Regions from separate parts of the Hyphomonas atlantica corrig. genome, predicted to be linked through region 1. Evidence: predicted binding sites of a transcription regulator. Region 1 holds the regulator's gene; the other holds the start of a gene.
The links. The regulator HrcA, encoded in region 1, represses chaperone genes, less so after heat shock. The targets are predictions, from matches to a motif close to GTTAGCANTCNNCNNNGNNGANTGCTAAC.

Region 1 (16,190 bases):
ATTTGCTCTGCACCGCCCCCCTCTTCCGGCGGCGTGACGCAAAACATGATCATGGGGCTCTATGACCTTCTGGAGCCAACCGAAGAAGCCGATATGACGGAAGAGAATTACCTCAAGGCCTTCATTGACGCCCAGCGCCTCGCCTATGCGGACCGCGACCACTATGTCGCCGATTCTGATTTTGTCACCGTTCCGGCAACGGACTTGATCAATCCAGCCTATCTGCGCGTGCGCGCCAAGGAAGCATTTGCACCCGACGCGACGACCCATCCGGGCGACCCTGGCCTCGCGCTCGGCCGGGATCCTGTCCGCCCGCTATGGGGTGAAGATGCAACAGAACATGGTCCGGGCACCACGCATGTCTCGATTGTGGATGCGGACGGAAATGCGGTTTCCATGACGGCGACAGTCGAGGCTGCGTTTGGCTCCTCTATTATGGTGAAAGGCTTCATGCTGAACAATGAACTGACCGATTTCTCTCGGCAGCCCACCAAGGGCACCAAACCTGTCGCCAACGCCCCCGGCCCGAAAAAACGCCCGCGCAGTTCCATGTCGCCAACGATCGTCTTTGATCCGGCAGGAGACTTGTTCATGGTCACCGGGTCGCCTGGGGGGAACTCCATTGTGGCGTATGTATCGAAGACACTGGTCGGTGTGCTGGAGTGGGGAAAGTCAGCCCAGGAAGCGATCGACCTGCCGAACATCATCGCGCGCGGTGACACGGTTGGCGTGGAAATTGACCGCCCCGGCGGTATGGAGGCCGCGGATGCGCTGCGGGAACTCGGCTACAATGTTGAAGAGCGCGAAGGAGAAAACTCCGGCCTTCACGTGATCATCGTCCGCGAAGCTGGCCTTGAGGGCGGGGCAGATCCGCGCCGCGAAGGTATTGCCAAAGCGCTGGAATAGCCCTGATGGCAAAGCTCTACTTTTCCTATGCCGCCATGAATGCGGGCAAGTCGACGATCCTGCTGCAAGCAGCCTACAATTATCGGGAGCGAGGAATGGAAGTCCTGCTCCTGACATCTGCGCTCTACAAGGATGATGAGGACGGGCACATCTCGTCTCGCATCGGCATCGGAGCTGACGCAGTCCTGTATGATAAGGACACTGACATTTTTGGCCTGATCGCGGATGAACTCGACACCCACGCCCTCAGCGCCGTGTTTGTCGATGAAGCACAGTTCCTGTCCAAGGAGCAGGTCTGGCAATTGGCCAGGGCAGCGGATCATCTGAACCTGCCCGTCCTGGCCTACGGCCTCCGGACAGATTTTCAGGGGGAGTTGTTCGAAGGTTCTGCAGCGCTACTTGCCATCGCCGATTCCTTGCGGGAAATCCGGACAATCTGCGAGTGCGGACGCAAGGCGACAATGGTCATCCGGCTCGGCCCTGATGGGGAAGCCCTGACCGAGGGAGAACAAGTCAGCATCGCAAAAGCGACCTATCTCTCCTTGTGTCGGCGGCATTGGGAAGAGCGCATGGGCCGCTTCCCACCCAAATTGCCCTCAGGGGGATAGCTCTGCTGTAAGCGCATCAGCCAGCAGGCGTCCCTTCGGCGTCAGGGCGATGCGCGCGCCTTCTTCGCGCATCCATCCCTCTTCGACAAAGACATCGATCTTGTCCTGTGGCAGCGCGCGGCCCGAGACCGTCTCGATCCGGGTCCGGTCAATTCCCATCTCGGAACGCAATCCCATGGCGAGCAATTCCCGTGCATTGTCCAGCGGGTACAGTTTTGATGCGTCAGACCATCCGGAAGCGAGTGCCTGCACATTTGCGATATAGGCCTCCGGTCGGCGCTCAGCCTCGGATGCGTAGCGGTTCCCGCCAACACTGAGCCGCCCATGCGCCCCTGGCCCCACGCCAATCCAGTCGCCTCCATTCCAATATGTCATATTGTGCCGTGACCGGAACTCATCCGCCCACGCATGGTTCGAAACCTCATAGCCCGGCAGACCCGCAGAGGTCAGGATTTCCTGTGTAAGTTCATAAAGGTCCGCCTGATCATCATCTTCCATTGGCAACAGCTCGCCACGTGCCGCCGCTTTTCCAAAGGCCGTGCGCTCCTCAATGGTGAGTTCGTACAAGGAAATATGCGGTGCACCGAAAGCGAGAACATCACTGAGTTCTGATTGCCACTCCTCCGCCAACTGTCCAGGTCGCGCATAAATCAAATCAACGGATGTATTTGAAAACACATCCAAAGCGCGGCTCATGGCAATGCGCGCCGCACTGCCATCATGGTCACGCCCAAGAAATGCAAGCGCGTCATCGCGAAGTGACTGGACCCCAAGAGAGAGCCGGTTGACCCCGGCAGCCTTCACACCCTGCAAATCCATCCGCAGGATGTCGTTAGGATTTGCCTCCAGCGTGATCTCGGCATCCGCCTCCAGCCCGAAACTCTCTTCAGCCGCGCGCACCAATCCGGCGATTTCAGTCGGCTTCAGCAGGGAGGGCGTCCCTCCCCCGAAGTAGAGACTGCCCGCTCGGCCATGCTCAGGCAGTCTGGGCCGATGGATCTGAAGGTCTTTCTTGATCGCTTCCAACAAAGAGGTCGGATCTCGATCCTTGGCTGCATACACATTAAAGTCGCAGTAGGGACAGACTTTCGCACAGTACGGCCAATGAATGTAGATTCCAAATCCATATTCTGGACCGAAAGGGGGTGCCCCCTCGCTCATGCCAGCAAAGCCGCCTTCAGCTTGGCAACGGCATTTGCACGATGGCTCATGGCATGCTTCCGGTCCGGATCCATTTCACCGAACGTGATGGTTTCGCCCTTGGCCACAAAGACCGGATCATATCCAAAGCCCTTGTCCCCGCGCGGCGGCCAGGTCAATTCACCATGCACTTCGCCCTCATAGACTTCCGCATGACCATCAGGCCATACAACGGCCAGCGCGCAGACAAACTTGGCTGACCGGTCCACTGCGCCAATCTCATCCAGCTCCCGCTGCACTTTCTCCATCGCCTTTCCGAAGTCGCGCGGCTCACCTGCCCAGCGAGCAGAATAGATACCCGGCGCGCCGCCCAAAGCTGTCACGGCGAGCCCGGAATCATCGGAAAGCGCCGGTGCGCCGGTGGCTTCAGCAGCCGCACGCGCCTTCAGGATCGCATTTCCGGCAAAGGTGGCTTCGGTCTCTTCCGGCTCAGGAAGGTCCAGCTCGATGGCGGAGACGACATCAAATCCTAGCGGCTCGAACAAATCCTTAAGCTCGGAGACCTTACCCTTGTTATGGGTCGCTGCGACCAGTCGACCGGGCGAAAGCCTTCGAATCATTTTATTTTCACCCATTCTGTAATGGCCCTATTCTTGCTTTTGACATAAATGTATATATCGTTATTCGGTAAGCCCACCGCCTCGAGCAACTTCATCCTCGAGCATCATGTCAACAATCGCCGGAAGGTAAACAGAGACACATGAGCACAAATGCGGGAAACTCCATGGCAGCGGTCATGACCGTACTGGTGACGATTGTCATGTGGATGACTGCCTTGATCGGCGCAATCGTCATTCTGGCCGGCGGGGTAGAATTGATCTCAATACTGTCGGGCACCCCCATCAGTATCGGCGCCATCAAGATCGACGACCACGACATAACGCTGCAGGAATTGAGCGCTGGCCTGCTCGGCGCGCTCGTCGTTGTGGTTGCCGTGATTTTCGTATGTCTCGAATTGCGCAAAATTCTGGCAACCCTGACAGCAGGCGACCCGTTTGTTCCGGAAAATGCCGTCAGATTGACCCGGATCGCCATCGCCATCGCCGTGACGCAACTGCTGCGCTATGCCATCGCCATCGTGGTCGGCCTGGTCGTTGACGGCACGAGAATACAGCTTTCCTTCGACCTTATCGCATGGGCATCGGTTGCGGCGCTCTTCATTCTTTCCCAAGTCTTCCGGGAGGGCACCCGCCTTCGCGATGAAGAGAAGATGACCATATAGGAGCACAGGAAATGTCCATTCGCGTGACCCTCGACCGTGTGCTTCTGGATCGTCGCATGTCCCTGACCGAACTGTCAGAGCGTGTGGGCGTGACACTCGCCAATTTGTCCATTCTGAAAACCGGCAAGGCCAAGGCCGTGCGCTTTTCGACATTGGAAGCCCTCTGTCGTGAGCTGGAATGCCAGCCGGGAGATTTGCTCGTTTTTGATGACGAGGATTCAGCCGACCATGAACAGGTGGCGGCCGAGTAGATGAGCTATCGCGACAAACTCCCATTCGAGCCAGGCGACGTCGTGTCGGTGCGGTTTGGTGTGGTCTTGTCACATTATGGCGTTGTCACGTCGCGCGGAACCATCATCAGCAATTCGCGTCTTCATGACGGCGTGATTGAGCAAACCCCTGAAGAATTCGCGACAGGGCGCGACATACGGCGACACCGCCGCTACAGCTCGCTCGACGCGCATCTCGTCGAAAACCGCGCCCGCAGGCAGCTGGGGCGGGACTATGATCTCTTCGGCTCCAATTGCGGTCATCTTGTCCGCCACGCCCACCGCCGCAAGCCGACACCGATGCAGATCGGCGCCGCAACGGTTCGCGCGCTCGGCGACATGTTGTCGGCTCGGCGCAAGTTTTACTGATCCAGTTCGGGAACGCATGCCTCCGGGCGGCGTAGCATGTCTCATGAAGCGGAAACTTTCTCTCGCCCTGCTCGCGCTCGCCCTGCCAATCGCCGCCTGTGGAGGCGACAAGGAAGTTGGCGAGTTCAAGAATGACTGGCTCGGCAATGAGATCAAGATCAAGCAATTGACTGACCCGAAAATCGAAGGCGTGGTCTGCCATCTATCCTTCTTTGATCGCGGCGTGTGGGACCGGCTGGGAAAGGGAAACTGGTTTGAGAACCCGTCCAATTCCTCCATTTCCTGCCTGCAGTCAGGACCAATTCGCATCGGACGGATCGATCTCGACAAATCGGGCGAGGAAGTCTTCGATCAGAACCAGAGCCTGATCTTCAAACAACTCGCTGTGCGCCGCATCTATGATGCCGACTCCGACAGCCTGATGTATGTCTCCTATAGCCGCAAGATCGTGGACGGATCCGCCAAGATGAGCCTATCGACCGTACCGCTGTTCGGACGGGACGTGACCTGGCAGAACGGCAAGCCCGCATCGGCAAACTGACCGACCAAGGACTTCTACCTATGGACACGCCTCAGCAGGCTGCCCATTTGGTCTGCCATGACCGTACGAATTCGATCCGCTGAAGACCGCCGCCGCGAAATCCAGGAAAATGCGGCCCGCTTGGGCATCGACGAAGCCTTCATTTCTGACCTGGTCGAGAATTTCTACACGCGGGTACGTGCCCACCCCCTGCTCGGCCCGGTCTTCGAAACGGAGATCGGTGACCATTGGACGCCCCACTTGGCGACAATGAAGGATTTCTGGTCGTCCGTCGCCATGAATACAGGACGCTACTCCGGAAAGCCGTTCCCGGCGCATATAAAATTGACGGGCGTTACGCCCGCCCATTTCAACATCTGGCTTGCCCTGTTTCGACTAACGCTCGAAGAGCTGAGCGACTCTGCAGAGACGATCGACTACTTCATGGAACGCGCCAACCGAATTGCCCGCAGCTTTCAGCTTGGGATGTTCGAGCTTGGCCTTTAGCCGAGCGCCGCGCGCTGCGCTTCAAACAGTTCCATACATCCCTTTTCAGCAAGGCGGAGCATTTCGTCGAGCTCAGCGCGGGTCATTGGGCGTTCTTCACCCGTGCCCTGCACTTCAATGAAGCCGCCATCCGAACTCATCACGACATTCATGTCTGCTTCGCCGCGCGAATCTTCCGGGTAATCAACATCCAGCACCGGGTGGTCCTGATACACGCCGACTGAAATCGCGGCAGCCTGCTTGGTAATCGGGTCGGCTGAGATCACGCCTTCCGCCTTCAGGTAACGGCATGCCATTGCAAGCGCGACAAAGCCGCCAGTGATCGACGCCGTGCGAGTGCCGCCATCGGCCTGAAGCACGTCACAATCAATCGTGATCTGGTTCTCACCCAGCGCGGACAGATCGCAAACTGACCGCAGCGAACGGCCGATCAGGCGCTGGATCTCTTGCGTTCGACCAGACTGTTTTCCCGAAGCAGCCTCCCGGCGACCACGCGTATGGGTGGCGCGCGGCAGCATGCCATACTCGCCGGTGACCCAGCCCTTGCCCTGCCCTTTGAGCCAAGGCGGCACGCTCTTTTCCCAACTGGCAGTGCACAATACATGGGTGTTGCCGAACTTCGCCAGGCAGGAGCCCTCCGCATAACGGGTGACATTGGTCTCCAGCGAAACGTCACGAAGCTGGTCGAAGGCGCGACCGGAAGGCCGAATTAGCGTGCTCATGGCGAAATCCTCTTTTCTGCCGAGCCTGATTGCGGGTTTTGCCGCGCCTGTCTACACCGGGAACACGTTTAGAGACGATCAGGGGGACATATGCCGACAGATATCGAGATCGCCAGAAGCGCGAAGAAACGCCCGATGAGTGAGCTTGCCGACGCGCTTCAGATCGATGCTGCCGACATCATCCCCTATGGCCATGACAAGGCGAAGATCGCGCCCGGCCATCTATCTTCCCTGAAAGCCAAATCCGACGGCAAGCTGATCCTCGTTACAGCGATCAACCCGACACCGGCTGGCGAAGGCAAGACAACCACCAGCGTCGGCCTGACCGATGCGATGAACCGGATTGGTGAACGCACTCTGCTCTGCTTGCGCGAACCGTCTCTTGGCCCCTGCTTCGGGATGAAGGGCGGTGCGACGGGCGGCGGACAAGCCCAAGTGGTTCCGATGGAAGATATCAATTTGCATTTCACCGGTGATTTCCACGCCATCACGTCCGCTCACAATCTGCTCGCTGCAATGATCGACAATCATGTGCACTGGGGCGGAGACAGCGGTCTGGAACCAACGCGGATCACCTGGCGACGCGTCATGGACATGAATGATCGCAACCTGCGCAATGTCGTGACCGGCCTGGGCGGCAGCCCCAACGGCACACCCATGGAAACCGGCTTCGATATCACGGTCGCATCGGAGATCATGGCGATCCTCTGCCTGGCCAGGGATGCGCATGACCTTCAGGAACGATTGGAGCGCATGGTGATCGGGTATCGCCGTGGCCGCATTCCTGTAACGGCCAAGGACATGAAAGCCGTTGGCGCGATGATGGCGCTGTTGAAAGACGCAATGCTGCCAAACCTGGTCCAGACGCTGGAGGGCAATCCGGCTCTTGTGCATGGCGGACCGTTTGCGAACATTGCGCATGGTTGCAGCAGCGTGATCGCCACGAAAGCTGCGCTCAAGATGGCAGATTATGTGATCACCGAAGCAGGCTTTGGCGCAGATCTGGGCGCCGAGAAATTCTTCAATATCAAATGTCGCCAAGCCGGATTGATGCCAAGTGCGGCAGTCCTTGTTGCCACGGTGCGCGCGCTGAAAATGCATGGCGGCATTTCCAAGGAAGATGCCGGAACGGTGAGCTACGATGCGCTGGAGAGAGGCCTCGCAAACCTTGGCCGGCACATCGAAAATCTGAAGCAGTTCAATGTTCCGGTCGTCGTAGCGATCAACCGGTTCACGTCGGATACATCTCGGGAAATCGCCGCCATCGAAGCCTATTGTGCAGAGCGAGGCGTCCAGGTGTCGATTTGTACACACTGGGCCGAAGGCGGTCATGGCGCAGAAGACCTCGCCCGGAAAGTCACCCGGATCGCCAGCGACACGCCAATCGACTTTCAACCCCTCTACCCATCCGATATGCCCCTGTTCGAAAAGATCGAAACCGTGGCCAAGCGCATCTATCGCGCAAGCCATGTCGATGCGCCCGCCTCAGTTCACAAGCAACTGGAACGCTGGGAACAGGATGGGTACGGCAACTTTCCGGTTTGCATGGCGAAAACACCTTACAGCTTTTCAAGCGATGCGAAGCTTGTTGGCGCGCCTGAAGGCCATGCCCTGCAACTGCGGGAAGTGCGCCTCTCGGCTGGCGCAGGGTTTGTGGTCGGCATCTGCGGCGACCTCGTCACCATGCCCGGCCTGCCTCGTCGCCCCGCCGCCGAAGACATGCATCTGGACCATTTGGGCCTTATCCAGAACCTCTCCTGAAACAAGCTCGTCGCGGCGCGATGCCTATTGAACAGAGGCCGGGCCGCGCCTAATCAATAAAACATGATCCCGCCTCTCGACACGCAATCCCTGTTGCAGCGCCTCGACCAGCGCTCTCGCGACATTTTCCGGGAAATCGTCGAAGGCTATCTGACCACAGGCGAGCCAGTCGGCTCCCGCACTTTGTCAAAGGGCGGGATAGCGCTGTCACCCGCATCGATCCGCAATGTGATGGCCGATCTGACCGAGCTTGGGCTGCTTGAGTCACCCCATATCTCGGCGGGGCGTGCGCCCACGCATACGGGCTTGCGCCTGTTCGTAGACGGCTTCCTTGAGATCGGGGAGCCGAGCCGCGGCGACCGAATGGAAATTGATGATCGGTTGAAATCGGCCGGTACCGATATCGAGGCGGTCATGGGCGAGGCCTCGAACATTCTTTCCGGCCTCACCGGCGGTGCAGGACTGGTGTCCTCCCCTACCCGGGACGCCGTTGTGCGACACGCTGAGTTCGTTCCCCTGGGCGGGCGCGAAGCCTTATGCGTCATCGTGACCGAAGATGGCGATGTCGAAAACCGGATCGTGGAAGTGCCGGAAGGCTTGCCATCAACCACATTAATGGAGGCCGGAAACTACCTCTCCACGCGCGTGCGGGGACGCACCTTGTCCGAAGTTGCGAACGATATTCGCGACGAATTGCGTAACCGCCGCGCCGCGCTGGATCAGGCGGCCTCGTCTCTCGTAGAACAGGGGCTTGCCCAATGGGGCGGGGATGCGCCAGGCCGGGGACGGTCGCTGATCGTTCGCGGACGCGCCAACCTACTGGAGGATGCACAGGCCGCCGAGGACCTCGACCGGGTGCGACAGCTGTTCAATGAACTTGAACGCCAGCAAAGCCTGCTTGATATCCTGGACACAACCCGGGAAGCGGACGGCGTGCGTCTGTTCATCGGCGCGGAGAACCAGCTTTTCCCGCTGTCGGGTTCAAGTGTGATTGTGGCTCCCTATATGGGAGGCGAAAAACAGGTTATCGGCGCGCTTGGCGTGATTGGCCCGACCCGGCTGAACTATGCCCGCGTCATACCCATGGTGGATTATACGGCGAAAGTGGTGGGGCAAATCCTCTCCGCCCGCCGCAAGAAGGATACGCAAGGATGAGCGACGAACCCAAGAACAGCGAAACCGCTGAGATCGATTCCAACGCATCCAAGGCAGAGCTGAAAGCCGCCGCGGACGATATCCTCAAGTCTGCGCCTGCCGAAGAAGCGGCGCCAGAAGAAGAGATGGATCCGGTCCAGAAACTGGAAATCGAGAAAGAGGAATTGCGCGAACAATTGCTGCGCACGCTGGCTGATCTCGAGAACACGCGCAAGCGCGCTGAGCGTCAGGTGGCAGACGCACGCATCTACGCAATCGAGAAATTTGCGGGCGACCTTCTGAGCGTGTCTGACAATCTTTCCCGCGCATTGACGGCCCTGTCTGAAGAAGACCGCGCAGCGCTGTCAGAGCCTGGCCGAAACCTGTTCGAAGGCATCGAGATGACGGAAAAGGAGCTGCACACAGCCCTCGCCCGGCATGGCGTTACGGTGATTGCTGCCCTCCCTGGCGACACATTCGATCCGAACCAGCACCAGGCGGTCGCGAACATTCCGTCCGACCAGCCGAATGGCACCATCGCCTCCTGCTTCCAGCCCGGTTGGAAAATCGGCGAGCGCACCCTGCGCGCCGCCATGGTGGCCGTCAGTGCCGGCGCGGCGAACTAGCGCCGCACCTTCCACATCGTGACCGTGTTCTGCCGCCAGTTCGGCACGATGACGGCGTCGCCGATCACGGTCAGATCGTTCTGCGAGACCGGCTCGTCAAACAGGGTGGTTACCGCGCCATCCTCGCCGACATAGTGGATCTGCCCCGGCCAGGATGACACGAGATAGCCACCGCCGGGCACCAGCCCGATCCCGTCGGCATTCTCCATTCCGTTGGCAATCTCTGTCAGTTCGCCGTCTGCGGTCACGCTATACAGGCTGCCGGTCGTCATGGTGGAGACCAGCATCCGCTCACCATCGCCGAGCAGGCCGTTTACGCCTGCCAGCCGCTCGTCCTGCAGCCAAAGCTCAGCTGCGCCGTCCACTATCTTGTAAATTGCCGCATCGCCGGAGTCAGAGACATAGATCGACCCGCCCCATTCTGTCGCATCATTGAGGAATTGGGCGCCCTCGATTCGCACCTTGCCGAGCCGCTTGCCGTTGGCGATGTCAAACGACACGACCGAGTCTATATCGGTCGCATGCAGCACGCCGTCGAGAACGGCCATACCCTTGGGCGCGTCCAGCTTCGCCGCCCAATGTTGCTCAATGATGGAGCCGTCTGGACCAATATGGGCGATGTATCCATTACCGTCCTTGTCGCGCCCCTCCCCGACCACATTGGAGATGAAGTATCCACCGTTCGGCGCTTCGGCCGCGCCTTCGGGGCTTTCAAAGCCTTCAGACACCCAGACCTGTTCGATGCTGGCGACCGCTACAGGCTCCGCAACCGTTTCGGTCACGGTTGCCGCGCAAGCCGCAAGAACAATGGATGAGGATGAGATTACGAGCGAACGGAACATATTTGAAGCCTCCCCGGCATGTGTTTTCGCCACTATGCCAAGGGGGCTGCCGATGCGTCCAGCTTTTCCGAGCCTGTATCAAACCACTGGTTCGGCCTCAGGTGTCCGGCGGAGCGGCAAACGCTCCCATAAACGCTCATGGAAAGTATAGGCGATTGTCTGCACGGCAGGCTCAATCAAGCCAATGGCAAGAGCGGCGTGCCAGTTGCGCGTCAGGGCGAATGCCACGGCAACAGCCACGGTGAGGTGCATCAGGCTATAAGTCAGCGTCTTGATCAGTTGGCGGGGCATGGAATTTCCTTTCACACCAATAGAGATAGTGCGAGTGAGAACCATTATCAAATAAATTGATGAACTCCCTGCCATAGAGGTTACCTATCGCAGTGAAGCGCCAAAAACCTGTACAGCTACGTATTGTTCCCCCCTTGAGACGCGCTAAACCCTTCCCATATCGCAAGTCGAACCGGCGCGCGGATTAAAACCGCTTCCGCCACCTCATTTGAACCCTTGGAGAGAGCCACTGGCTGTCCGGGGCTGCTGAGCAGACCGCAACAGAACACGGCCCGTGGCGGCTTGATAAAAAGAGAGATGCAACATGAGCAAAATCATTGGTATTGACCTTGGTACGACCAACTCCTGTGTCGCCGTCATGGAAGGCGGGCAGGCAAAGGTGATCGAAAACGCTGAAGGCCAGCGCACAACTCCATCCGTTGTCGCCTTTACAGAAGGTGGCGAACGCCTGATCGGCATGCCAGCCCGGCGTCAGGCCGTGACCAACCCGGATTTCACCTTCTACGCCATCAAGCGCTTGATCGGTCGTCAGTTCGACGATCCGACCGCGCAGAAGGACAAGGCGATTTCTCCTTTTGAGATCGTCAAAGGCCCATCTGGCGACGCATGGGTGAAAGGCCACGACAAAGACTACGCCCCGCAGGAAATCTCTGCCTTCATCCTGACTAAGATGAAAGAAACCGCAGAAGCCTATCTGGGCAGTGAAGTTACCCAAGCGGTCATTACCGTTCCGGCTTACTTCAACGACGCCCAGCGCCAGGCTACGAAAGACGCAGGCAAGATTGCCGGCCTCGAAGTGCTGCGCATCATCAACGAGCCGACCGCGGCCGCACTCGCCTATGGTCTCGACAAGGGCGACCAGTCCAAGACCATCGCGGTTTATGACCTTGGCGGTGGTACGTTCGACGTGTCCCTGCTGGAAATTGGTGACGGCGTGTTCGAAGTTCTGTCGACGAATGGCGACACGTTCCTCGGCGGTGAAGATTTCGACCTGCGCATCGTCGACTTCCTCGCGGAAGAATTCAAAAAGGATCAGGGCATTGACCTGAAGGCCGACAAGCTGGCCCTCCAGCGCCTGAAGGAAGAGGCCGAGAAGGCGAAGAAGGAGCTGTCTTCAGCCAGCCAGTATGAAGTGAACCTTCCCTTCATCACAGCAGACGCAACAGGCCCGAAACACCTGAATATCAAGCTGACCCGCGCCAAGTTCGAGAGCCTTGTCGAAGACCTCGTCAAGCGGACCATCGAACCGTGCAAGAAAGCGCTCGCTGATGCGGGCAAGTCCGCCTCCGACATTGACGAAGTCGTCCTCGTTGGCGGCATGACCCGTATGCCGGCAGTTCAGGAAGCCGTGAAGAAATTCTTCGGCCGCGATCCGCACAAGGGTGTGAACCCGGACGAAGTGGTTGCCATCGGCGCGGCCATTCAGGGCGGCGTTCTGCAAGGCGACGTGAAAGACGTTGTCCTGCTCGACGTTACCCCGCTGTCGCTGGGAATTGAAACGCTGGGCGGCGTGTTCACGCGCTTGATCGACCGCAACACCACGATCCCAACCAAGAAGTCCCAGGTCTTCTCGACGGCTGACGACAACCAGCCTGCCGTGACGATCAAGGTCTTCCAGGGCGAGCGCGAAATGGCCGCCGACAACAAGATGCTCGGCCAGTTCAACCTCGAAGGCATTCCGCCGGCCCCGCGCGGCGTGCCTCAGATCGAAGTAACCTTCGACATCGACGCCAACGGCATCGTGTCCGTGTCCGCCAAGGACAAGGCGACCGGCAAGGAACAGGTCATCACCATCCAGGCAGATGGCGGCCTGTCGGAAGACGACATCAAGAACATGATGGCCGACGCCGAAGCCAATGCTGGCGCAGACAAGGCTCGCCGCGAGCTGGTCGAAGCCAAGAACCAGGCTGAAGCCCTCGTGCACCAGACCGAAAAGCAGGTCGAGGAGCATGGCGACAAGGTGTCTGACGAGGTGAAAGCCGAGATCAAGACAGCGTCCGATGAGCTGAAAGAGGCCCGTGAAGGCGACAACATCGCCGATATTCAGGCCAAGCATCAGGCCTTGATGACCGCCGCCATGAAACTTGGCGAGGCCATCTATGCCAGCCAGCAGGAAGAAACTGCCAGCGCTGATGCGGCTGCAGATGCTGCGGCAGACGGCGATGATGTCGTGGACGCAGACTTCGAGGAAGTCGACGGCGACCAGAAGTCCGCCTAGTCAACGCCTTCCTTCACAAGAAAAGCCCGCCAGAGAGATCTGGCGGGCTTTTTCGTGGATGGTCTTGCAGAACGAGGCGAACGGAGAACTAGCGTGGCGGTCGGACAAATTGCGCGCCGACCAGAATACCGCTCTGCCATCGCTTCGCACACGGTACGATCAGCTCCACAGAACCGTCAGATTTCAATATCTGTAGCTCGAAGGCATCAGGCACGGCCCAGATCTCGCTGAGCTTCAGCTTGGCGCCCGTGGCAGACAAGTCCCGGATTCCGACATCGAATGAGCTATGACGCTGATTCAATACAATACGACCGCGACGCAACAAACGCATCCGTTTGCCGCCGCGGCCGTCATTTTCCTGAACCTTGCGCTCTTCCGTCATACCGGAATTATGCGCGAGCGGCAGTTTGGTTCAGACGTTAACTGTAATTGCGGTTACAGCTCTGCATCGCCTAGACGACAACCACCACCTTGCCCTGCGCTTTCCGGTCCATCAGTTCCTGAATCGCATCTGCGGATTTTTCCAGCGGATACGTATTGGAAATGTGCGGGCGAATCTTGCCTTCACTGTATAGCTTGAACAGCTCCGCGACATTCTGCGCATGCGCTTTCGGGTCACGCGCAACCGCTGCGCCCCAGAAGACACCGCGCACATCGCAGCTTTTCAGCAAGGTGAGGTTCAGTGGCAATTTCGGAATGCCTGCGGGGAAGCCGATCACGAGGAACCGCCCTTCCCAGTTCATGGCGCGGAGCGATGGTTCCGCGTAGTTTCCGCCAACACCGTCATAGATGATGTCGACACCGCCACCGGAAACTTCCTTGATATCGTTGGAGAAAGCCTTTTGACCATCGCGGTCGAGATCGCGCGCATAGACAAGGCCCTTGTCGGCGCCCTTGGAGAGGCAGAAGTCCACTTTCTCCTGTGTTGAACAGGCGGCGATGACTTCGAGGCCCATTGCCTTGCCCAGCTCAACCGCCGCAATACCCACACCGCCAGCCGCGCCGAGCACGAGAAGCTTCTCGCCAGGCTTCGGATCTCCGCGATCCTTGAGCGCATAATAGCTGGTGCCGTAGGTCATCAGGAAGGCGGCAGCCTCCTCGAACGGCATCCCGTCCGGAATGGGCATGACAGCGTGTTGAGCGGCCACGGCATATTCTGCCATTCCGCCATTGCCAATTGACGCAAGCACGCGGTCACCTTCTTTGACGTGGCTGACGCCTTCGCCAACTTCCTTCACGAATCCGGCAATTTCACCGCCGGGAGAGAATGGGCGGGGTGGTTTGAACTGGTACATGTCCTGGATAATGAGCGAGTCCGGGAAATTCACCCCGCACGCCTTCACCTCGATCAGAACCTGGCCCTTGCCGCATTCCGGCATCGGGGCGTCTTCGATCACCAGAGTATCCGGTCCGCCTACTTCCTTGGAGAGCACTGCTTTCATGCCTGCAACTTCCTTCCCGTCTTGTTGTTTCTGCTGCCAGACGGTAGCGGTGTGCCGAATAAAAGTCCAAGCCTGACGTAGCGGAGAGGTAGCGATCCAATGGCAAAGAAATGGGCACTCGCCCTGCACGGTGGGGCCGGTCCGATACCAGGCAATGACTATTCCCTGCAGGAAGCCCATCTGGCGACCCTGTTGAAGAATGGTGCGACGCGTCTGCAGGATGGGGAAGCAGCTTTGGACGTGGTCGAAGTGATGGTCCAGGGACTGGAGGAATCCGGCCTCTACCTCGCTGGCAAGGGCGCTGCGCCAAATCTGGACGGAGCCTATGAACTGGACGCCGCCATCATGGATGGTCGCAATCGCACAGCCGGAGCCGTCGGCGCGCTGCAGGGTTATCTCAACCCCGTTTCCTGTGCACGAGCGGTCATGGAGCGTACCCCGAACGTGCTGTTGATCGCAGATGGGGCGCGCAAGCTGCTTGCAGATTCCGGATTGGAAGTAATCGAAGACCCGGCTTCCTATTACGATCCGGTCGATGAACTCACGACCCAAGACATGATCAACTCCACCGGCACCGTCGGAGCCGTTGCGCTGGACATTTATGGGGACCTTTCGGCCGCCACGTCCACGGCAGGCATTCGTGGCAAAACGCCGGGACGGCTGGGCGATACGCCCCTGATCGGATCAGGCACCTGGGCAGACGAGCGCTGCGCTGTGTCCTGCACGGGTCTTGGGGAATACTTTATCCGCGCCGCCGCCGCCGCTGACGTATCCGCACGCATTCGCTATGGCGGCGCCAAGCTGGAGGACGCGGTTCAGGGCGCACTGGACGATGTACGCATGCTTGGCGGTCAGGGCGGCATGATCGCTATTTCCGCATCGGGCGAGATTTCCATGCTCTGGAACTCCTCAGGCCTGAAACGCGGCATGGTGGACTCCAATGGCCGCTTCGAAGTGGGAACGTTTGGCTGATGACGATCATCCTGTTCATCCTGCTCGGTTTCACCGTCTTTGCGCTTTTGCTGGCCCTGCAGATGCGATGGATGATATCTGTCGCCTTGCGTCGCGCCTCGTCTGAAAAGTTCGGCGGCCTGCCGTCAGATGTCGCCTACCGGCAAGGCGTTGTCGATGCGGGTCGCCGGGTGTCGCACAACGACGTTTCCGAACATCTAAATACAACCTACCCTAACCAACTTGGCCATTTGCGCCTGGCACGACGTGTGTCGATCTATACGCTTCCCTTGATCATAGCCTTGCTGGTTGTCCTGAGATTCGGCCTGGAGGCCTTCTGACATGCGCGGCTATTTTGCCATCGGATCCGAACGGATTTCAAAACCCATGAACCTTGGCGCCCTGATGCGCACGGCAAATGCGTTCGGGGCAAGCTTTGTCTTCTCGATCAATGCCGAGCACAGGCTTCGCGCAGCCTATCAGGCGGATACATCGAAGACGGCTGGGCAAGTGCCCTATTACCAATGGGACAATGTTGACGAGATGCAACTACCGCGCGGCTGTCAGATGGTCGGCATTGAATTGACCGATGACGCCGTGAT
Region 2 (16,190 bases), 1.8 Mb from region 1:
ATGACTTTCCGGCAGTCCGATATGGATGTCCAGTCCGCATCTTTGTTTGAGTTCTGCTTCAACAAAGTCGCGGATGTAACGTCCTTCAGCTCGCTTGAAGAGTGCTGACGCGAGGGCTCCAATACTGATGGCGTGATACCCGGATTGGGATCCGGGCGGCCATATCGGTTCGGATGCGGCCAGGCGTGCGGCAGCGGACTCGACATCATAGTAGTCTTCAATCGTCGCTGGCTCCCGGAATCCGCAGAGGCCCGCCTGGTGAGATAGCAGCATACTGATTGTAATGTCCTGTTTGCCGCCGTTTGAGAATTCAGGCCAGTATGCTACGACTTTGTCGTCGTAGCTGAGCACGCCTCGCTCAACAGCCATCGCGAAGCAGGCTGCCGTGATCCCTTTCGTCGTGGACCAAATGTTGACCTTGGTGTCCCTATGCCAAGGGGTGGTTTCTTTGGCATCTTGGTAACCGCCCCATAGGTCGATGAGACACTCTGCGCCGGCATAGACGCTGACAGCGGCTCCGATATCGCCCCTTACTGTGAAATTTTCTCTGAACGCAGTTTCCACGGCGCGAAATTCGGGGGCGCAATGTCCTTCAATCTTTGTCATGCTGAGCTCCTAGAAATGCTTGGTGACAGAAACGCCATATGTCTGCGGGGCGCCATAAACTCTAAATCCATAACCAAACCCCAGTTGGTTCACGCCCTGGGTGACGTATTCCTCGTCGGCGATGTTCTTGCCCCAGACAGACAGCTCCCAGTTCCCTTCGTCATAGAGTGATACCCGAGCGTTCGTGACCCAATAACCGTCTGAGTGGAGTAGGGGGTCGTTGAGTGCGTCTCGGAAGGTTTCCGACTGATACCGTCCGTCAATAGAAAAACGGAGTGAAAGTTGATCGGTCAGGTCAGCGGTATATGCTGTTCCCAGATTAAGCGTCAACTCAGGTGCATCGGGCATCTGGTTGCCCTCGGGAATCCGGCCTGCAGTTGCCTCGAATGCGCCCATTTCACTTGAGAGCAGTCCTGCGCCGACATTCAAGGACAGACCGTCAAACATGGCCGGCTGATAGGTGACATTTAGATCTGCACCATAGAGTTCGGCATGATCGACATTTCCAAGCCGCTGTACGGGGATCGACCCGACCGTGTCGCGTATGAATGTCTGAACGTCGCTGTAGTCATAGAAGAAGGTGCTGGCGTCGTATCCTATACCATTGGATCCAAGATTGCCTTTGATCCCGACTTCGTAGGATACAAGCGTTTCGGGTTCGTACGGGATCAGTTGGGCGGAGCTTGTTGCTGTGCCAGCAAAGAAGCCTCCGGATTTTGTCCCCTGTGAGGCGCTTGCATAGATCAGGGTAGAGGAGGTGGGTTTCCAGTTAACTCCGACCTTCCAGGACCAACTCGTGTCATTGATTTCGTCATCGACCGAAGCGAGTACAATCGGCGGAGTTCCATATGGCGCAAGGGTCAGAAAGCTCCCTCCTGGTTCGGACACATTGTCTTGCGTGAAATTCTGCGCCTCACGGGTTTCGTCTGAGTACCGCAAGCCTGTGACGAGACTGATCGTGTCTGTCAGCGACCATTCGGCATTTCCGAACAATGCGGTCGAGGTTGATGTCTGGTCAGCGAGCGACAAGGTCGTCGTGTTGAACAATTCCTGCATCTCGCCAGAATAGATCGTCTTTACGTCGTCCTGAGAGTAGAAAGCTCCAACTTGCCAGTCGAGTAGATCATTCGTACCTGACAGTCGTACTTCCTGCGAAATTTGGGTCACGTCATCATTGTTGTTGAAGTCCGTCAGGCGGAGCGGTCCGGCATCAGTGTCCGACGCAAAGTCCCGACTGAAGTTGATGTATCCCGAAACGGATGTAAGCGTTACCGGCCCCAGATCCGCTTCGATACGCGCTGTCGCGCCGAATTGATCATAGTTGTACTCTGGATCGACCGACCAAGCGCCGCGATACGGGTCTCCATCCGTGTCTGTATATCCGAAGAAGTCTGAGCAGCCCGTCGCACCCGGGCAAGCGGTTTCGGTTGCTGTTGGCAGAGCGCCGAAGAATTCTGGCGAACCTAGTTCCGAGCGCCCCTGTTGGCCTTCGACCTTCAGCAGCACATTGAGTGTGCCTGTGGGTGACCAGAGAACCTGGGCCCTACCTGCAAGGACATCCCGGCGTCCGACGTCCCGGTCACGTGTCTCGTCAAAATAGAACCCTTCATCCTGCATGATCGCTTTTCCGGCGATGCGGAGTGCCAGCGCGTCCGTTAGTGGAAGATTTGCGACGGCTTCAAGCTCACGACCATCATAATTGGACAAGCCAGCCTGCAGGCGTCCGGAGACTCCGTCGAAAGTTGGCTTTGCTGAAACAATATTGAGCGCTCCAGCTGTCGAGTTACGACCATAAAGGGTCCCTTGCGGACCTTTTAGCACTTCCATGCGCTCGAGATCGAACAGGTCGGAACTCAGCAGAGCGAGCGAGCTGAGGGATATTTCGTCGACATATACGCCTGTCGCGGGATTGTTGGTGGCATTGAAATCGTTGAGCCCGACACCACGAATGGTGACGACCGGCATGAGGCCGGGAATATTCTCTTTCACGGTTGCGTTTGGCGTGAACACGACCAGGTCAGACGCGGTTTCAACACGCCGAGCTCTGATCTCCTGTTCACCGACGACTGAAATGGCGATGCCGACATCGGTGACACTTTGTTCTCGTTTTTGGGCTGTGACCGTGACGGTATTCAGGACTCGGTCGGTACTCTCAGTGTTGTCCTGTGCGGCAGTCGGTGCCGCCATCAGAGTTCCGATTGCGGCACTGCTCATCAGAACAGCCATGTGGCGTTTTATCTTGGTCAATTTGTTCCTCCAGATCTCAATTCTATAGATTCGACGATTGAGTATGTATTTGGTACTACTGTGTAAAAACCGGGTTGCAAGCAAATTTTCGACAAATGAGTATGCGAACTGGGTTCCGCGCACTGTTTTCTTGTCGGAACAGCATTGGACTGGTATCGACGCCCCATGGTTCAAGTGAAACCGATACAGACACCGGCGGGTGCGGGGGCTTCCCAGGTCCGGCGATCAGCCAAGCGCGAAAAAGTGCTGGATGTGGGTGGGCGGCTCCTTAACAATCAAGGAGCCGCAGGCATCAGTCTGGCTGAGATTGCAGAACAGCTCGGCATGTCTCGCAACGCTTTGTACTATTATGTGAAAGACAGAGCGGATCTCGTTCGACAGTGCTACGACAGGGCGATCGATGCCATCGAAGCTGATCTGTGCGCGGTATCTTCGAGTGGGAGGAGTGCTCCGGATCAAATTAATGAGTTCATCAGATTATCCCTGTCACCTGACCGAGCTCAGCTGGCGGTTCTTGCTGATATCGATACGTTGGACCAAGCGGGGCGGGCTCAGATCCTTGCGCGTCATGAGCGCCAAGTCGATGCTCTTAAGGTGATCCTGAATTCGGGCCGGAAGGAAGGCGTGTTTCGGCGATTGGACCCGGAGCTTGCTTCGTATGCACTGTTCGGCATGTTGAATTGGTCCCGGCTCTGGATCGGTTGGCTGAACGAGCACGAGAGCGCTGCCCATGACAGGCGGGCGGAGGCGGCCCGCGCAATACAGGACATTTTTCTGGATGGACTGTGCAGCCGGCCCCACCCGGATTTTGTCTGCCATCTCGACTACGCCCAACTCACCCATCAACACTACAATGTTTTCGAGAAGTCAGATGCAAATCGACTTCGACAGCAGCAGTTGATCGAAGCGGCCTCCTTGCTGTTCAATCGTCGCGGGCTGGATGGCGTCTCGACCGACACGATCGCGGAGGCAGTCGGCGCCAGCAAAGGGGTTGTGTATCATCATTTCAAGGACAAGGCTGACTTGATCCAGCAATGTCATGAGCGTGCCTTCCAACACTATGAAATGATCATCGAAGCTGCAGAGAAGAATGGCGACGATCCCCTCCAGATCATGCTCATTGTGTTCCATTTGAATTGTCAGGCTCAGGCATCTGTGTCGCCTCCGTTGATCCTGCAGCCTGGTTTGATGAGGTTGCCGACGCATTACCTCAATCGAGCCCGTCAAATCTCGCTCAAGATGACCAAATCGCTAGTTCAGGCCGACAAAGCAGGTCTTATCAGAACCCATACGCCAGAAATCGTGAATGTCTCGGCTGGTGCATTCTATTGGATTCAGAAGTGGCGTGGAGACCGGGTGGATATGTCAGTGAAAAGCATTGCAGATCAGATGACGCAGCTCATGATCTCCGGCATTCGATCTTAGGGAATGGGAGAATTTCGAAGTGGGGCGGTGCGTGCCGCGAATCTATCGTAGAAGTTCTTCAGCCGGAGGCCTCACTCGATTGCGATGTGTCGAGCGGATGTACCAAAGGCAGGCCGCGTGCCAATTGGGCTAGCGGATTTAGCGCCCATGTCAGATTGACTACTGCTAGAGTTTCACGGTTCGACAAGGTCTGTCCCACTGAGGTGGTCTACCTGTTTGGGGATTCCAACAGTCTACCATTTCGAGTGCACAGGTGGTGACGGCTTTCAACGTTTGCATTTCTGGGGAGCCAGAATCTGGGCGAGTATGGGTAGTTTGTTGCCACCTCCCGAAAAATGCCGACGCACCCCGGTGAAGGATCCGGTGAAACTCTAAGACTTCGTCTCCAAGAGCATTAGAGTAGATATCCTCACTGAATATGGGGTGTTAGATTCGGTGATTGGGAATTCGAGGCATTTCCAGTTTTTTGCGAGCAGAAAACTCAGTCAATACAACTCCAACAGTTGCTTCAGATCGTGCAGGAAAGTCGTGCGTGCACGTTACTAATCTGAGACGGCGATGGGTGCGGCTCTTTGCTCACTTCGTTCGCTTCAGATCACGCACCCATCGCGTCCAGTAGGTTGTCTGGGTGGTGGATTTCCTTTGATTTAGGCATAGCTTCGCCATTACTGACCTGCAGAGGACAGCAGCATGTATAACGACCTCTCTTGCTGCGACATCAAAGTACCTGACCGCGCAGGCATAGAGAATTTTTATTGGCGTGGCTTCAGGGGCTTATCAAGATCCAGCATATGCGCTCCAGTTTTCCAGTCGCGAGTATGGTATCGGGTGGGCTGGAGCCGCTGTCGTGAGCTGAAACCATCGCTCAGGAAGAAAACCTGACGTGAGGCTTCTTCCGGGCCTAGCTCTTTTGCTATGTATCGAGACCAACCGTCCCCCTCGATAGAGCACGTGTGAACACTCCAGCCGCGTGCGGACCAATCGCAAATAGCGTTTCCCGGAATTGGATCCGGGAAGGCGCAATTAAACCGATCTTTGCGGAAGGAATCCAGGAACTCCCGGTCCTCTTCATTCATCTCCCGATGCGAACGGTTGAAGCACTGCAACAATACACACAAGCGGTTGGCCTTTTGATAAGGTTCAAAGACCATGGGGTCGAAGACTTCCTTGGTTGGGAAACCGCAGGGTAAGAGAACTGGTAGATTGCCATTTTGGCGTCTTTCCCGTTCCACTTGGCTACGTAGAAACCACGCGAGATGCACGTGAGGATTCACACCTGGTTTTTCTATAACGCCAAAAGCGTCGAATCGATCAGTTTTGGAAATTCTCTCAACGGCCCCCTTCGTCCTGAAGTAAAATTCATCGAGCTTTCGAGAAAGATTCCATATCTCCGACTTGAGGTGGTCGATGTTCTTTTCCGTCGCTAATTCACCCTTATCGATAGAATCCAATTTCAGGTTTGGTTGAATTGTTGTGGCTGCGAAGGGGGACAATGAGTCGATATAATCCTTCCAAGCCTCTTTCCGTTTGAGTCTCATATTAAATATCGACGCGTGCATAAAATTCTGCATCGCCACCAAGGGCGGGTTACTTTGTTTTGGGAGAGATTTTGTCGTCTCAGGCGACCCCTAATTATAACATTTCCATCTTGGCGGGCAAAGCCTTGCGCACAAAAAGATGATAAGTTTTGTTTGAAGCTTTTGCGGTCGGTTTCATTGAAGGCAGGGCGCATTTTCAACACGCCTATCAACGCGCCTCGTAAGATAACATGTTGAAATATAATAAAATTCTATGATAACAAGGGTGTGGAGTTGAGTGTTTAGTTCTTCCCCTAGGGACTGCCACCTTCTCTCCACATTGACGGGCTATGCCTTTTGCAGGGCTGCTTAATGCCGTGCGCAGGTGTGAAGATCGCGTGACAAGTGTGTTAACACATTTTAGGTTGCGTGAGTGGGGAATATGGGTTGATGACGAATTTTGCCGCCAAACAAGAATCAGAAGATTCGCCGATGGAACAGGTCGTGCGAGTCATCGGTCGTGTCAAATGGTTCGATAGCGCCAAGGGCTATGGATTCATCGTGGCGGAGTCGACGTCCGATGCTGGCCTGACGGGTGATGTCATGCTGCATGTCACGTGCTTGCGGGGGTATGGCGAGAGCTTTGCCGATGAAGGCGCGCGCATTGTTTGTGATGCTGTGAAGGGTGAGCGTGGCTGGCAAACCGCAAACATTATCGAAATGGAACGTCCGCGCGCGTCAGTTGCCAAGGAGCAGGGACTGGAGCGTGCGTATGAGTCAGTCACGTTGAAATGGTTCAATCGCACGCGCGGATACGGTTTTGTCCAGCGCGACGGCGACGATACCGATATCTTTGTACATGCCGTGGTCCTGCGGAAAGCGGGATACGAGGACGTCGAGCCTGGAACAATACTGGAAGTCTGCATCGACACCGGTTCCAAGGGCGAGCATGTCAGCCATATTAAACGCGCGTAAGCAGCAGCCAACAGCGCTTGCCGCGTCGCTGGCAGCCGTCTAAACACAACGCATGCTACGTTTCTTTGCTTCTGCGATCGCATCGCTCATTATCTTCCTGCCGGCGGCGATCGCCCAGCTAGAGACCGGCCCGCTTTCCATCCAGTCGGGTGACGAGGTTCACACCTTCACGGTCGAATTGGCCAACGATCCTGAAGAGATCACGACAGGCCTGATGGACCGCACCGAACTTGCGGCGGACGCAGGCATGCTGTTCGATTTTGGTCAGCCCCGCGAAGCAAACATGTGGATGAAGAATACGCTCATCTCACTCGACATGCTGTTCCTTGATACGGATGGGAAAGTGTTGGCGATCGCGCGCGACACCGTGCCGGGCTCGCTCCGCCGCATCAATCCGGGAGTCCCGGTGAAGGGCGTATTGGAGCTTGCAGGTGGGCGGGCTGCTGAACTCGGTATCGAGCCAGGTGACGTGGTCCAGCATGAAATCTTCGGAAATCTGAGTGAGTGAAACGGCTGAGCCGCTGAGACCTCCGCCGCCGGGATTTGCGCCTACGCCCTCCCGCGGGAAATTCACCCTGCATAACGGTCCCACCTTCCGCGCTTCTGCGGAGGGTGATTTGCGCACAGGCATGTGGGTGCTCGACCGTCACTGCAATGGCATGGGCTTTCTACATGGCGGGATGACTTGTTCATTTTCGGACAGCGCGCTGGCATGGGCCGTGTGGAGTGTAACAGGAAAAATGTCCGTCACGCTGAAGCTCACCATGGAGTTCATGGACATTGTCCGCGAAGGAACCTGGCTGGAGGCACACCCCGAGGTGACACTGGTCGATGGCGATATGGTTCATGTGACGGCGCAACTGATCAAGGCGGATGGTGGGATTGCTGCCCGTGCCGACGCGATCTTCAGGACGCTGCGCCGCAAATCCTGAACGTCATTGTGTCGCTGCGTCAGACCGGCGCGCGTCAGCTCGACAGCTTGGAGATTCCGACGAAGTAATTTAGAGAACGCTCATATACCAGACGGAGCAGGTTCATGGAATTTGACGCACTCTTGTTATCGCGACTTCAGTTCGCATTTGTTGTCGCGTTTCACATTCTCTTTCCAGCCTTCACGATCGGGCTCGCTGCGTTCCTTGCTGTTTGTGAAGGCCTTTGGCTGAAAACGGGCAAGGAAGTGTTCAAGCGGCTTTACCTGCACTGGGTAAAGATTTTCGCCCTGGCCTTTGCCATGGGCGTCGTGTCCGGCGTGGTGATGAGTTACCAGTTCGGAACGAATTGGAGCCTGTTTTCGGAGATCACCGGCAGTGTCATGGGCCCCATGCTGGCCTATGAAGTGCTGACGGCGTTCTTTCTGGAGGCAACATTTCTCGGCGTCATGCTGTTCGGTTGGCAGAAGGTCGGTCGAAAGTTGCATTTTGTCGCCACGCTTGCCGTTGCGATTGGTACGACGATTTCGGCCTTCTGGATTTTGGCAGCCAATAGCTGGATGCAGACGCCGGCAGGATTCGCGATTGATCCGGAGACTGGCAATTTCTATGCGACCAGCTGGATTGAGGCGATCTTCAATCCAAGCCTGCCTAGCCGCTTCTCTCACATGCTGCTTGCCGCCTATACGACAACTGCGGCAGTAATCCTTGCGGCGGGTGCCTGGCAGGTCATCAAGGGTCGTATCACCGAGCCGACCAAATGGCAGATCCGCATGGCCTCGGGGACGCTGGCTGTACTATTGCCCATTCAGATCATGGTGGGCCACTGGTCTGGCGAGGTCGCGCATAAGCATCAGCCCGCGAAGATTGCCGTCGTTGAAGGCTGGTGCGAGACGAAGGAAGTGCAGGGCACTGTGCTTATTGCCTGGCCGGACGATTCCGAATGCGGGCATGCGGGTATCACTGTGCCGGGCACTAGCCCTTTCCTTTTCCCAGGTCTCGAAGATGGCGAAGAATTGCACGGTATGGATCATTTCCCGGAGTCGGAGCGTCCTCCGCTCTGGCTGGTGTTCTACGCATTCCGCATCATGGTCGCGGCCGGACTTGGCATGCTGGCGATGGGCCTGTGGGGGAGCTTCCTCTGGTGGCGCAAGAAGATCGACCAGCCTGGCTTGTTTCATATTACAGCGGTTCCGGCAGGGGCGCTCGGGTTTATCGCGGTGGTGACAGGATGGATCACGGCTGAGGTGGGGCGCCAGCCTTACACTGTCTACGGTCACTTGCGGACGGTTGATAGTTTGTCGCCAGTTTCCGCCGGGCAGGTGGCAACGTCGCTGCTCGTATTCATGATTGTCTATGCGATCATCTTCACGGCTGGCGTCGTCTACATGGCGCGCATTGCCACGCGAGGCTTCGACGATACCCCGCCCGATCCCGCGCGCCGGGAGCGTCGCCCGCCTGGATCGCCGATGGGCGCGGTCGACGACAAGGCAGAAACATCCGACGATATCGTTGCGGCGGAATAGGAGGCAGACATGGCTATAGACCTTCCCCTTATCTGGGCCCTGATCCTCGCGGTAGGTGTCATGATGTATGTGCTGCTGGATGGATTTGATCTTGGCGTCGGCATGTTCACGGCGGTCGCGGAGTCTGAAGAAGAACGCAATATGATGACGGCGACGGTTGAGCCTGTCTGGGACGGCAATGAAACCTGGCTGATCATTGGAGGTGGCGGTCTCTTCGCGGCCTTCCCGACTGCGTATGCCATCATCATGCCTGCTTTTTATTTGCCGGTGTTGATCATGCTTGCGGCCTTGATCTTCCGCGGAGTCGCCTTTGAGTTTCGGCACAAGGCGGTGCGGCGACCTACGCGATTGTTCTGGAATGGAGCTTTTTATGGCGGCTCGTTCACCGCTGCGTTCTCTCAAGGCATCATGCTGGGCGGAATGGTTCAGGGCATTCAGGTCGAGGGTGGCGCGTTCGCTGGCGGTGCATTCGACTGGCTGACTCCATTTTCCCTGCTCACGGGCATATCGGTTGTGATCGGCTATATGCTGCTGGGGGCCTGCTGGCTCGTGCTCAAAACTGAAGGCGCGCTACAGGCCAAAGCCCGCAAATGGGGGCGGATGGCGCTCGCCGGTGTGGCGATCTGTTTTCTCGCGGTGAGTTTTGCAACATTGTCCGTAGACCCGTCGATCGGAGACCGCTGGGGCTTTTCCATGACGGAAATCAACCCGGCGCGCTTCTTGCCGCTGGCTCCGGTGCCACTGGCAGGAATGGCTTTGGTGCTGTGGTTGTGGCGGGACCTGTCCATGAAGCAGAAAAAGGTGGGCGGTGCGCCGGATTGGCGGCCGTTCTTGCTGGCTGCGGGCATTTTCCTGAGCGGCTATATCGGGTTGGGCGTCAGCCTCTATCCGTTTATTGTGCCTTACGAGGTGTCGATCTGGGAGGCAGCGGCCCGCAACAATGCGCTGATGCTCATGCTTGTTGGCGCTTTGGTGATGCTACCCATTATTTTGGCGTACACGGCATATGTTTACAGCCTTTTCTGGGGCAAGGTGAAACCAGGGGACGGGTATCATGCGCATTGAGCCTGTTCGTCCGGAAGAAAACGGAGAGGAGCCGCCTCTTGCGAAGCGGCTCCTCTGGTTCGTAGGTATCGCCTTTGTGTCCATGCTCGTCGTGGCGGTCGTGGCCTACACGCTGAGAGGTTTCCTGCTCATTGGCTGACGCCAAGCTGGGCGAGGGCATACGCCTTGATGGATTTATAGTCTGCCTTGCCGTTGGGTGCACGTCCCAGATCATCCTTGAACAGAATAGACTTTGGCGCCTTGTAACGCGCAATGCGACTTTGCACGAATTCACGCAACTCATCCTCGCTGACGTCCGCGTCTGTAGCGACGACGGCCGTGACGGCGTTGCCCCATTTGTCGTCGGGTATGCCCACGACGAGTGCGTCTTTCACCGCTTTGTGCTCTTTCAGGGCCTCCTCGACCTCTTCGGGATACACTTTCTCGCCTGCGGTGTTGATGCAATTCGACCCCCGACCGAGCAGTGTGATCGTGCCATCTGCCTCCACGGTGCACCAGTCACCCGGAATGGCGTAGCGCATGCCATTGATCGTCTTGAACGTCTTGGCGGTTTTTTCTTCGTCCTTGTAATAGCCGAGCGGCACGGCACCACCGCGCGCGATAATGCCGGCTTCTCCGCTGCCGGGGACGACTTCTCGATCATCTTCGGAGAACACTTTGCAGTTCGGGCCAATTTCGAATTTCGATGTTTGCGTGCCGCCTTCGGCTGTAGTCGTAGAGGATCCAAACCCAACAGCTTCCGATGAGCCGAAACTGTCCATCATTGCGGCCTGAGGCATGTGCTTGAGCAGGCCCTGCTTGACTTCAGCGCTCCACATCACGCCCGATGAAACAATGGTCTGTACGGAGCTGACATCCCAACGCCCCGGATTTTCATCGAGAGCTTTCAGCATCGGCTTGCCAAACGCGTCGCCCACGATGGCCATGCTGGTGACGCCATGTTCGTCGACCGTGTCCCAGAGGTTCTCGGGGTCAAAGCTGGTATTCTGTTCCAGTGTAATGATGGCACCGCCAGCCAGGAACGCTCCCATCGCGGTAAAGAGGCCCGTCCCATGCATCAGAGGACAGGCGGGAACCTGGCGGGCGGTGCGCCCCATCAATTCGACCGCCATCTTGAATTCGTCCAGTGTCGACGGGTAGGGGAGTCCCGCCTTTTCCGCGCCTTCCCTGGCGGCTTGCCTCCAAACCGATTGTGACCACATCACGCCTTTGGGCATGCCGGTCGTGCCGCCGGTATAAAGGAAGAAGAGGTCGTCAGCAGACCTCTCAATGCCGAGCGGCGAGGGGTCGCCCTCCGTAGCGAGACGTTCGTAATCCTCAGCCCAATCCGGGATGTCCCCGTCGCCGATCTGAACCCAGACTTTCACCTTCGGAAGACGCCCGCGGACGAGCTCGACTTGGTCAAGAAACTGAGCGTCGTAGAAAACGACGGCAGAGTCTGAATTGTCGAAAATGTAGAAAAGTTCGTCAGCGAGGTAGCGGTAGTTGACGTTTACATGGGTAAAGCGCGCCTTGAAGCTCGCGGCGAGGGCTTCGGTGTATTCTGGCTGGTTGCGCAGATAGAAGCCAGCCTTGTCCCCGGTTTCCACACCTATTGCACGTAGATTGCGCGCCAGTCGATTGGAGCGCGCCGTGAATTCCGGCCAGTAGATACGGCGGCTTCCATGCGCCAGGGCCAGGTCTTCCGGGCCGAGGAGATCCCCAACCACGTCAAGCATGTCTCCGAAATTCAGTTCCTCTGCAGCCGTCACGGCGTTTTCTCCCAGTTTGTTTTTTTGCAAGTCTAGGAGGTTGCCGCGGGGGCAGAGAAGTTAAATCGGCGTGCGTTCAAGATCTCGGGTTCAAAAAAAGAGGCAGCACCGAAGTGCTGCCTCTCGCAATTTGGCTGGGACAGTTGGGCTTAGAAGCCCATGCCACCCATTCCGCCCATGCCGCCGCCCATGTCGGGCATGCCGCCGCCAGCGGATTCTTTCTTCGGTGCTTCTGCGATCGAGGCTTCGGTGGTGATCAGCAGGCCAGCGACAGATGCTGCGTTCTGCAGGGCAGAGCGAACAACTTTCACCGGATCGATCACACCCATGCCGACCAGGTCGCCATATTCTTCGGTCTGGGCGTTGAAGCCGAAGCCTTTGCCCTTGCCGCGGCGGATCTGATCAACAACGACCGAACCTTCGACACCGGCGTTCTCGGCGATCTGGCGAACCGGAGCTTCCAGAGCCTTGCGAACGATGTCGATACCGGCTTGCTCGTCATCATTGGCGCCTTTGACGTCAATGTTGCCAGCAGCGGACAGGAGTGCCGTGCCGCCGCCTGGGACGATGCCTTCTTCAACAGCAGCGCGTGTTGCGTTCAGCGCGTCGTCGACGCGGTCCTTACGCTCTTTCACTTCTACTTCGGTTGCACCGCCAACCTTGATGACAGCAACGCCGCCAGCCAGTTTCGCCAGACGCTCCTGGAGCTTCTCACGATCGTAGTCGGACGAGGTGTCTTCGATCTGCTTGCGGATCTGGGAAACGCGAGCTTCAAGGTCTTTCTTCGCGCCAGCGCCATCAACGATGGTCGTGTCGTCCTTGGAGATCGAAACGCGCTTTGCGGTGCCGAGCATGTCCATGGAGACGTTCTCGAGCTTGATGCCCAGGTCTTCGGAGATGACCTGACCGCCGGTGAGAACTGCGATGTCTTGCAGCATGGCTTTGCGGCGATCGCCGAAGCCAGGTGCTTTGACTGCTGCGATTTTCAGGCCGCCACGCAGCTTGTTGACCACCAGGGTTGCCAATGCTTCGCCATCGACGTCTTCGGCGATGATGAGCAGCGGCTTCTGGCTCTGAACAACGCTTTCCAGGATCGGCAGCATTGGCTGCAGAGAGGACAGTTTGCTCTCGTGAAGCAGGATGAACGGATCTTCGAGTTCCGCGATCATCTTGTCAGGGTTCGTGATGAAGTACGGGGACAGGTAGCCGCGGTCGAACTGCATGCCTTCAACGACATCCAGTTCGGTTTCCAACGACTTGGCTTCTTCAACTGTGATGACGCCTTCATTGCCGACTTTCGCCATGGCTTCAGCGATCATGCCACCGACTTCGGTGTCGCCGTTCGCGGAGATCGTGCCAACTTGGGCGATCTCGTCGTTGGACTTCACTTTCTTGGAGTGGTGAGCCAGGTCGCTGAGGACTTCCGTCACGGCCTTGTCGATACCGCGCTTCAGATCCATTGGGTTCATGCCGGCGGCAACGCGCTTCATACCTTCGCGAACGATGGCCTGAGCAAGAACGGTTGCAGTCGTTGTACCGTCACCAGCAACGTCGTTTGCCTTGGAAGCGACTTCGCGCAGCATTTGCGCGCCCATGTTCTCCAGCTTGTCTTCAAGCTCGATCTCTTTTGCCACGGTGACGCCGTCCTTCGTGGTGCGCGGAGCGCCGAAGGATTTTTCGATAACGACGTTACGGCCTTTCGGGCCGAGCGTTACCTTCACAGCATTGGCAAGCGTATCTACGCCTTTCAGCATGCGCTCGCGTGCTTCTGCGCCGAAAACTACGTGTTTGGCTGACATTGTTGATTACCTCTTTGAGAATTCTGTCTGATGAAATGCGACGGGCGCGAGCTTAGCTCTCCAGCACACCCATGATGTCGCTTTCTTTCATGATGAGCAGCTCTTCGCCGTCGACGGTCACTTCCGTGCCGGACCATTTGCCGAAGAGAACGCGATCGCCGACTTTGACGTCGAGTGCAACGCGCTCGTTGTCGTCGCCAATGGCACCGTTGCCGACAGCAACGATTTCGCCTTCCTGCGGCTTTTCCTTGGCGGTGTCAGGAATGATGATCCCGCCTTTGGTTTTCTCTTCTTCCTTGACGCGGCGCACGACGACACGGTCGTGCAGGGGACGAAGTTTCATTGGATTTAGCCCTCTTGTCTCTTTGACGAGTTCAATTGAATTTAGCTCGCGAGCAGGAACATTCAGGGAGGTTTAGCACTCACCCCTACTGACTGCTAACGATGGTGGGCAGTTAAGAGGGCGCTGGGGCAGCGTCAAGTTCGTCATTGCGAAATTTTTGTAAGGATCGCACGCTTCGTGCAAAGCGGCTTATGAGATTGGTAAGATAGCTTCTTTCCAAAATATGAATGGCAATGCCAGAAAATATCTCGGCAGATTGACGGTAAAATATAACTCCTGTGCGACAACATCCCCATAACCGGGAGACAGGATGTGCAGGGTAAACTAGAGGATCTGGTCGAATCGCTGACCTTTTTCGCCTTTGTGGCGATCACGGCGCTTTGCCTCTGTTTCACGTTTTCCGTGATTGTTTATTCGATGGGCTTTCCGACCGATCCTCATAAATTTATCGTGGCAAATCTGTTCATTGCGGCCTGCGTGGCGGTCCCAACTGCAGCAATTGCAGCACAACACGAATACAAGATGCGCATCTACCAGCGAACCCTCGAAGACATGGCGTCTACAGACGCTCTCACCGGTTTGCTGAACCGAAAATTCTTCAAACAGTTCGCTTGCGAGGAAATGGCCCGTATGGGGCGGACAGAAATGACCGCAGCCGTTGCGTTGTTTGACATTGATTACTTCAAGGCGGTCAACGATCGGCACGGGCACGCCGCTGGGGACAGGGTTCTCCGCGAGATTGCCGCGGTGGCATATTCCGAACTGCGCGGTCCTTTCGACAAGCTTGGACGCTGGGGAGGTGAGGAATTCGTCATCCTGCTAAGTAATGTCGACGCTGAGCAGGCTCATAGCGTTTGTGAGCGTCTTCGGTCCTCGATTGAAAACCATGTGATGATCGTTGATGGGCAGCCGGTTAGTGTGACGGCCAGTTTCGGCCTGACCATTCTGCCGCCAAATTCGGACTTTGACGAAATGCTCGAACTGGCCGATTCAGCCTTGTATAAATCCAAGGCCAATGGGCGAAATTGCGTGACAGCCTCGCGAGAGTTGACGCTGGCCGCCTGATGGCATCCCGGACGGGACCGGGGTCGATCAGATTAGGGGGAGCGGCATGTCGGGGTTCAATCCACAAAAGCTGAGTGATGCTTTGGTAGGCGCACCGTCTTTGGAGGTGTTGTCTGCAAAGCGGCCTGAGTTCGCCCATGTGCCGAAAGTCTGGTCAGATGTCTTGAGGCCGGAGCTCGCGCGCCGCGAGTCTGATCGCAAGGAAGCCATTCGAACTGCGATCACGCGGTCGTGTATCGGCGCGGGATTGCCGATTTTTGTCGCCATTCTTCTCGCCATTTCTTCCCTGATGTCATTCAACATGATGTTTCCGGGCATCATGTTTGTGATCATCCTGTTCGCGGCGGTCGTGTCCGGTCCCGCCTGGATCAGGGTTTTCACGATGAAGTCCCAGACCAAGCAATTGGTTCTCGCTGCCGCATGTGAACCGTTTGGCTTCTCTTACGATACTTTGCATCCAGATCTTTCAGGCGTTGAAGACTTTCGGTCTCTGATGCAGCGCGCGACGGAGCTGAGTGCGGCCTATTCCGCCGGTTCGGGAAAGACTGTCCCAACGCCATTCGGCATGATCTCCACGGGGTCCGGCAATGGCATCGAGGCGCCCACCCCAGCCTACGAAGTTCTCAAGGCAGCAAAACTGCTACCTAGCCATTCGCGGCGCAAGTTCGAGGATATGATTTCAGGGGAAAGGGCCGGCGCGAAGTTCGTGCTGGTTGAGGCTCGCCTCGAAACCGGCGGGAAAAACAGCACGACCGTTTTTCAGGGCATTCTGGCTCATGTGGAGTATCCGGAGCGTTTTCTGGGGCGGACTGTGATGGCACGGTCCGGTTGGTGGAAGCGCGGTCGCGATGCGGGTGACCTGAAGCGTGTGGATCTGATTTCCAGGGAATTGGAAGACGCATTCACCGTCTATTCCACAGACCAGGTTGAGGCGCGGGCACT

Region 2: groES (co-chaperone GroES) is a predicted target of HrcA. The motif match lies at 14,255-14,283, and genes of this name have one in related genera.

What each region holds. Positions count from the first base shown of each region.
Region 1 is NZ_CP051254.1:500,345-516,534, forward strand. Features, by position in the region: gene ggt (gamma-glutamyltransferase) at 1-906, shown strand, start outside; gene HF931_RS02445 (thymidine kinase) at 912-1,514, shown strand; gene hemW (radical SAM family heme chaperone HemW) at 1,503-2,675, opposite strand; gene rdgB (RdgB/HAM1 family non-canonical purine NTP pyrophosphatase) at 2,672-3,274, opposite strand; gene HF931_RS02460 (DUF2975 domain-containing protein) at 3,415-3,936, shown strand; gene HF931_RS02465 (helix-turn-helix domain-containing protein) at 3,948-4,187, shown strand; gene HF931_RS02470 (C40 family peptidase) at 4,188-4,574, shown strand; gene HF931_RS02475 (CreA family protein) at 4,618-5,115, shown strand; gene HF931_RS02480 (group III truncated hemoglobin) at 5,173-5,601, shown strand; gene rph (ribonuclease PH) at 5,598-6,323, opposite strand; gene HF931_RS02490 (formate--tetrahydrofolate ligase) at 6,414-8,084, shown strand; gene hrcA (heat-inducible transcriptional repressor HrcA) at 8,148-9,239, shown strand; gene HF931_RS02500 (nucleotide exchange factor GrpE) at 9,236-9,844, shown strand; gene HF931_RS02505 (SMP-30/gluconolactonase/LRE family protein) at 9,841-10,686, opposite strand; gene HF931_RS02510 (DUF2061 domain-containing protein) at 10,765-10,977, opposite strand; gene dnaK (molecular chaperone DnaK) at 11,282-13,195, shown strand; gene HF931_RS02520 (PilZ domain-containing protein) at 13,284-13,577, opposite strand; gene HF931_RS02525 (NADPH:quinone oxidoreductase family protein) at 13,648-14,637, opposite strand; gene HF931_RS02530 (isoaspartyl peptidase/L-asparaginase family protein) at 14,737-15,609, shown strand; gene HF931_RS02535 (hypothetical protein) at 15,609-15,929, shown strand; gene HF931_RS02540 (RNA methyltransferase) at 15,931-16,190, shown strand, end outside.
Region 2 is NZ_CP051254.1:2,308,198-2,324,387, forward strand. Features, by position in the region: gene HF931_RS11210 (serine hydrolase domain-containing protein) at 1-606, opposite strand, end outside; gene HF931_RS11215 (TonB-dependent receptor) at 616-2,853, opposite strand; gene HF931_RS11220 (TetR/AcrR family transcriptional regulator) at 3,019-4,278, shown strand; gene HF931_RS11225 (hypothetical protein) at 5,031-5,816, opposite strand; gene HF931_RS11230 (cold-shock protein) at 6,246-6,770, shown strand; gene HF931_RS11235 (DUF192 domain-containing protein) at 6,823-7,278, shown strand; gene HF931_RS11240 (PaaI family thioesterase) at 7,430-7,702, shown strand; gene HF931_RS11245 (cytochrome ubiquinol oxidase subunit I) at 7,807-9,225, shown strand; gene cydB (cytochrome d ubiquinol oxidase subunit II) at 9,235-10,290, shown strand; gene HF931_RS11255 (DUF2474 domain-containing protein) at 10,280-10,429, shown strand; gene HF931_RS11260 (acyl-CoA synthetase) at 10,419-12,008, opposite strand; gene groL (chaperonin GroEL) at 12,191-13,840, opposite strand; gene groES (co-chaperone GroES) at 13,893-14,183, opposite strand; gene HF931_RS11275 (GGDEF domain-containing protein) at 14,496-15,248, shown strand; gene HF931_RS11280 (DUF3137 domain-containing protein) at 15,295-16,190, shown strand, end outside.